DNA from 2 places in the Bradyrhizobium sp. C-145 genome. Region 1 is predicted to be linked to the other one. Evidence: predicted binding sites of a transcription regulator. Region 1 holds the regulator's gene; the other holds the start of a gene.
The links. The regulator LexA, encoded in region 1, represses DNA repair genes until DNA is damaged. The targets are predictions, from matches to a motif close to TGTTCNNNNTGTGTTCNG.

Region 1 (3,306 bases):
GCCGCCATGAATCACCCGCAGCTTGCCGTCTGCCGCCGCCCGAAGGTCGCGATCCTCGCCACCGGCGACGAACTGGTGATGCCAGGCGCCTCGCCCGGCCGCGGCCAGATCGTCTATTCCAACGGCTATGCCCTGCACGCGCTCGCCCGCAGCGAGGGGGCCGACACCATCGACCTTGGCATTGCCGCCGACACGCTGGAGGCCACCACCGCCGGCATCCGCCGCGCCCGCGAGAGCGGCGCCGACATCCTGGTCACGACCGGCGGCGCATCGGTCGGCGACCACGATCTGGTCCAGCAGGCGCTGAGGGACGAAGGTATCTCGATGGCGTTCTGGAAGATTGCGATGCGCCCGGGCAAGCCGATGATGCATGGGCGGCTCGGCGCGATGCGCGTGATCGGCCTGCCGGGTAATCCCGTCTCCTCCTATGTGTGCGCCTTCCTGTTCATGGTCCCGCTGATTCGTGCGGTGTCGGGTCGATCCGTGATTCATCACCGCCATGAGCGCGCCGTGCTCGGCCGCGATGTGGGCGCAAACGATATGCGCGCGGATTATCTTCGCGCACGTCTGGAACAGCGCGACGACGGCACGCTGGTGGCCGTTCCCGTCCATCACCAGGATTCCTCGCTGCTTGCGAATCTCGCTGCGGCACAGGCACTTCTCGTGCGCGCGCCGTTCGCGCCGAAGGCCGGAGCCGGCTCGCCTTGCGAGGTGCTGCGCCTGCCCGTCTGAGCGCATCCACCACACGCGTTCCGCGAACTTTGTCGCGTTCACGCAAAATTAAGCAGTTGCGGAACACATATCGAACATATAGTGTCCGTTCATGATTTGTTTCGAGGAGGTAGCGGTTCGCCGCTCCAATTCAGCGTCTCGGAATCGAACGACATCAACCGGGGGACTTTGGTCGAGATGTTAACGCGCAAACAATACGAGCTTCTGCGGTTCATCAGCGAACGTCTGAAGGAAAGCGGCGTGCCGCCCTCCTTCGACGAGATGAAGGATGCGCTCGACCTGCGCTCGAAATCGGGCATCCATCGCCTGATCACCGCGCTGGAGGAGCGCGGCTTCATCCGCCGCCTGCCCAACCGCGCTCGCGCCATCGAGGTGATCAAGCTGCCTGAGCTCCAGGCCGCCGCCGGCAACCGCCGCGGCTTCACGCCAAGCGTCATCGAGGGCAATCTCGGCAAGGTGCGCGCGAGCTCCAGCCCACCCGCCGACGAGGGCGAGCGTCCCGTTGCGGTGCCGGTGATGGGTCGCATCGCAGCCGGTACGCCGATCGAAGCGTTGCAGACCCGCAGTCACACCATCAGCGTGCCGCCCGACATGCTGGGCTCGGGCGAACACTATGCGCTCGAAGTGCGCGGCGATTCGATGGTCGAGGCCGGCATCCTCGACGGCGACATGGCGCTGATCCAGCGCAACGAGAGCGCCGATACCGGCGACATCGTGGTGGCGCTGATCGACGACGAGGAAGCGACGCTCAAGCGCTTCCGCCGCCGCGGCGCCTCGATCGCGCTCGAGCCCGCCAACGCCGCCTACGAGGTGCGCATCCTGCCGCCGAACCGGGTGAAGATTCAGGGCAAGCTGATCGGACTGTACCGCAAGTACTGAGAAGACTCAGTGGTCATTCGATACCGATGATTCCGATTGGAGCGGACGGATTGTCCGCTTCAGCTGGATAGTCTTTCTGGTCTCGGGCAGATTATCTGGCCCCTTTCCAAGCGCTAGGTCCTCGGCATGCCGCCCGAAGCACTCATCGCCTTGCGGCTCAAGAGATCGAGGAGACAACGATGCGTAGGATCGTTTTGAGCGCCTTCGCAACTGTGCTGATCGCTGCATCGGCAGCGCAAGCATTCGCAGCACAATCGCAGCACCATCCCCGCAAGTCGGCGTATGCGACAACGAGTGAGCAATTCCGCAGCGCCCGAAGTGCCGTCGCGCGACAGCCACAGCCGAGTTGGCCATATTCCGGATGGTCGGCGCCCGCAGGCCGCTGACGCTCGCATCCGCCAAATGCACTGAAGCGAGCTTTGTTCCTATTGGATTCGGGAAAGATAATGTGATCGCATCCGACTGACGCCAGCCGCAGATTCGCCCACAACCAAGCAGAATGTTACGTGCTTCCACTCTGATAGAGGCTTGCGCCTCCGAAAGAGGCGCGGGTTGCTATCTTCGAATAGGAGCACCCGATGTGTGACTACAGTCTGCATGCCGTTGCATCGCGCCCCGCCGAAGTCGGCGAGACGATCGTGTCGACAACGTTCCGCGGCACCTCGACGCGCGGCTTCGCTTCCGCGGCCGACCCGACCGTGGCCGTCTGCCTGCTGCCGGGAACGGAGCTCGCCTTCGCCGACAACGTCCGTTACGACAATCGTTGGATCTGGACGCGCACGATCAACTCCCGCGTCGGCAAGTTCGGCAAGATCGATCCGCACATTCCCGATCGCCATCATGACGCGATCGAATTCCCCGACGGCAAATACGTGCTGGTGACGCAGCTCGTCGAAGGCCAGCACGCAACCGTGCTGCAACTGCCGGTGACGCAGCCGGTCAGCGAGCGCGAGCACAAGCCGCAGATCGATACCGACAGCCGGCCGACGATCACGCGTCTGCCGATCGGCTGAGCCGTTCCTGGCCACCAGGTCGGGCCAGGATTGAAAATGCCATCGCCGGCCGAGGCCGGCGAGATGGTATGATTTATGTTCTGCGGAAGTCCGGTTGGACCCGGACCAACTCCTCGCATTTGTTCTTAATCGTCTGGCCTTAATCGTCGACCTGCAAGTCGGTCTCCGCCGGAGTCGCGTCCCGATTGCGGACCGTAGCCGCCTTCGGCGCGAGGCTTCCGTCGAAATCACCCTCGCCGGCGCCGGCCGGGAGCCAAGGGCGGCTTGTGCCTCTTGCTCTCACAGCCTGAACCGCAAAACCGTCACCACGCTGCGTCAACGCCAGCGCGCCTTGGCTGGTGAGACGCTGCCGATCGACCACCATCGCCGCGCAATCGGGCGGTGCGGGCCGCCGCGTCACTACCAGCGCGGCGCGGCTGCAATCATCAGCCAGCGCGTCGATCCGCAAGGAAAGCGCAACCAGCCTCCCGTCGGCGAGCGGCGTCACGCAGCCGGCCTCGTCGCACGACACGCCGTCGGCCAGCGAGCTACTCCCGGCGTCGCGCGGATCAGCGTCGGCAGCTAACCACTCCCTAAGCAGAAAGCCGTCCTTGCTCGTCCGGATCACATGCAGGTGTCCGTCGCGGCCGCGCACCGCGACGCTCGCGTCGTCTCCGGCAATCAGGATATCGGGCTGCCGCAC
Region 2 (3,306 bases), 4.5 Mb from region 1:
AAACGGCAATGATCGGAACGCCTTACCATCACATAAAGGGCGTAATCGCGCCGGAAGAATCCGGTGGAGTTCCGCGTCTGCGCGCCCGGACGCATTGCCTGCCGCCGATTTCGGCTTAAGTAACGCATCGATTGGCGCCCCGATTGGAAAGCTTCGTGCCCACCTCGTCCCCCGTTTCGCCCCGGCGGCGCTCTGCCGGCCAGCTCGCCCTGGCGGCCCTGTGCGGCCTCGCGTTGGCGTGGGCGGCCGAGCCCGTGGCGGCGCAGGGCAAGCTCGAGGCGCAATATGAGGCGACGCTGGCGGGCATTCCCGTCGGCAGGGGCGCCTGGAACATCGACATCCAGGACGACGTGTTCGCGGCCGCGGCCTCCGGCGGCACCACCGGGATCTTGAAGTCGTTCACCGGCGGGTCCGGCACCGGCGCTAGCCAAGGCCGCGTCGTCAATGGCGCGCTGGTTGCGACCGGCTATCAGGCCTCCACCACCACCTCGAAGAAGACCGAAGAGATCCGCATCACCCTCGACAAGGGCAATGTGAAGGAGTTCGCGATCCTGCCGGAGCCGCCGGTCGATCCGGACCGCATCGTCGTCACCGAGGCGCATCGCCGCGGCGTCTGGGACCCCATGACGGCCTCGCTGCTGCGCGTGCCCGGCACCGGCGATCCGGTCTCGCCCGAGGCCTGCCACAACGCCGCGCCCGTGTTCGACGGCCGCATGCGCTACGACCTCAAACTCGATTTCAAGCGCATGGAGAGCGTCAAGGCCGAGAAGGGCTATCGTGGCCCGGTCGTGGTTTGCGCGCTCTATTTCGTGCCTGTGGCGGGCTACATCCCCGACCGCCCCGTGATCAAATACCTCGCCGCCCAGCGCAACATCGAGATCGCGTTCGCGCCGGTTGCGGGCACGCGCATCCTGGTCCCGTTCTGGCTGAAAGTGCCGACGCCGCTGGGACCGGCCATGCTGGAAGCGACCAGCTTCATCACCTCCCCCCAGCCGCCGCGCGTCGCGAAGACGCAGTAGCGCCTTCACCCTCCCCTGGAGGGGGAGGGTCGATAGCGCGAGCGGGGTGGGGTGATCTCTCCACACGAACAGTGCCCGTGGGGAGAGATCACCCCACCCCGTCGCGCATTTCGCTGCGCTCCATGTGCGCCGACCCTCCCCCTCCAGGGGAGGGTAAGAAAGCGTGTAAATTCAATCACATGCTACTGTGCATGGGGTTGTTTTCGCACTTTTTGTTGTGGCAGGCCGGTGGGACGGGAATCCATTTGACTCCCGCCCGATTCTGATTCGACGCCGCGCCATCCCCAATTTTAAGAAACCCGCCGCCGAAACGTCGCTTGTGCGGACGGGCAAAACTCCATCTAGTGCGCAATCAATACGAGTCCCGCGACATGTTGCGTGAACGGAACGGGACTCATCAGGGAGTCAGCGATTCGGCCGCGATTCGTTCTAGAGTCGTTCCGAAGCTTAAGGCCAACGGGAAAAGCGTCGCAAAGTGAGACAGTTGCGCGAGGTTTGGGGAGCTCTCTCTTCTCCCTCTCCCCGTTCTTACGGGGAGAGGGTTGGGGTGAGGGGCTGCATCCGCGAAAGCGGTAACAGTTCGACTCGCGGAGAGCCCCCTCACCCGGCGCTTCGCGCCGACCTCTCCCCGCAAGCGGGGGCGAGGTGACTTTCAAGCGCTTCGCGCTCCCGCCCCAAAACGGCACTGACATTCGCCCAAATCGCCACTACCTAATCCCTGGATATGGCTTTCTCTCCCTCCCCCTTCGCTTCCGAGCGCGCGCCCGGCGCCGGCGTCACTGCGGTGCTCGGTCCGACCAACACCGGCAAGACCCATCTCGCCATCGAGCGGATGCTGGCGCATCCCTCCGGCATGATCGGGCTGCCGCTGCGCCTGTTGGCGCGCGAGGTCTACAACAAGATCGCCGATCGCGCGGGGCCAGAGAGCGTCGCGCTCGTCACCGGCGAGGAGAAGATCAAGCCGAAGAAGCCGCGCTATTGGGTCTCGACCGTCGAGGCGATGCCGCGCGACCTCGACGTCTCGTTCCTCGCCATCGACGAGGTCCAGATCGCCTCGGACCTCGAACGCGGCCACGTCTTCACCGACCGCATCCTCAACCGCCGCGGCCGCGACGAGACGCTGCTGCTCGGCGCCGCGACGATGCGCCCGATCATCGAGCGGCTGTTGCCGGGCGTGTCCATGATCACGCGGCCGCGCCTGTCGAGCCTCGAATTCGCCGGCGACCGCAAGATCACGCGCCAGCCGCGCCGTACCGCCATCGTCGCCTTCTCGGCCGACGAGGTCTACGCCATCGCCGAGCTGATCCGCCGCCAGCATGGCGGCGCCGCCGTGGTGCTGGGCTCGCTGTCGCCGCGCACCCGCAACGCGCAAGTGGCGATGTTCCAGAACGGCGATGTCGACTATCTCGTCGCCACCGACGCAGTCGGCATGGGCCTCAATCTCGACGTCGACCACGTCGCCTTCGCCTCCGACCGCAAGTTCGACGGCTACCAGTTCCGCCGCCTCACCCCGGCCGAGTTCGCGCAGGTCGCCGGCCGCGCGGGCCGCGCCACGCGCAACGGCACCTTCGGCACCACGGGCCGCTGCGCGCCGTTCGAGCCAGAGCTCGTCAACGCGCTGCAGAACCACACCTTCGATGCCGTGAAGATGCTGCAATGGCGCAACTCGAAGCTGGATTTCTCCTCGCTCGGCGCGCTCCAGGTGTCCTTGAACTTACCTCCGGGGCACGAGGCGCTGACGCGCGCGCCTGTTGCCGAGGACATGCGCGTGCTCGACCACGCCGCCCGCGACGGCGAGGTGCGCGATATCGCGCATGGCAAGGACGCCGTGGAACGCCTCTGGGAGGCCTGCCAGGTCCCCGATTACCGAAAGCTGTCGCCCGCCGCCCATGCTGAGCTGGTGACGACGCTCTACGGCTTCCTGATGCAGAAGGGATGCGTCCCCGATGCCTGGTTTGCCGCCCAGGTCGACCAGGCCGACCGCATCGACGGCGACATCGACACGCTGTCGGCCCGGATCGCGCAGATTCGCACCTGGACCTTCGTCGCCAACCGCCCGGACTGGCTGAAAGACCCCGAACGCTGGCAGGGGATCGCGCGGGAGGTCGAAAATAAATTATCGGATGCGCTCCATGAACGCTTGACTGAGCGTTTCGTTGATCGCCGGACCAGTGTATTGATGCGCCGCCTGCGGGAGAACACGAGCTTGAATACTGAAATCGGCAAGACCGGCGAAGTCATCGTCGAAGGCCATGTCATCGGCCGCCTCGACGGCTTCACCTTTGCA

Region 2: LRP30_RS42950 (helicase-related protein) is a predicted target of LexA. The motif match lies at 1,445-1,462, and genes of this name have one in related genera.

Annotation. Positions count from the first base shown of each region.
Region 1 is NZ_CP088150.1:4,646,887-4,650,192, forward strand. It holds gene glp (gephyrin-like molybdotransferase Glp) at 1-732, shown strand, start outside; gene lexA (transcriptional repressor LexA) at 910-1,611, shown strand; gene LRP30_RS21670 (hypothetical protein) at 2,190-2,624, shown strand; partial or broken gene LRP30_RS21675 (ComEC/Rec2 family competence protein) at 2,764-3,306, opposite strand, start outside.
Region 2 is NZ_CP088150.1:9,115,695-9,119,000, reverse strand. It holds gene LRP30_RS42955 (DUF3108 domain-containing protein) at 210-1,019, shown strand; gene LRP30_RS42950 (helicase-related protein) at 1,744-3,306, shown strand, end outside.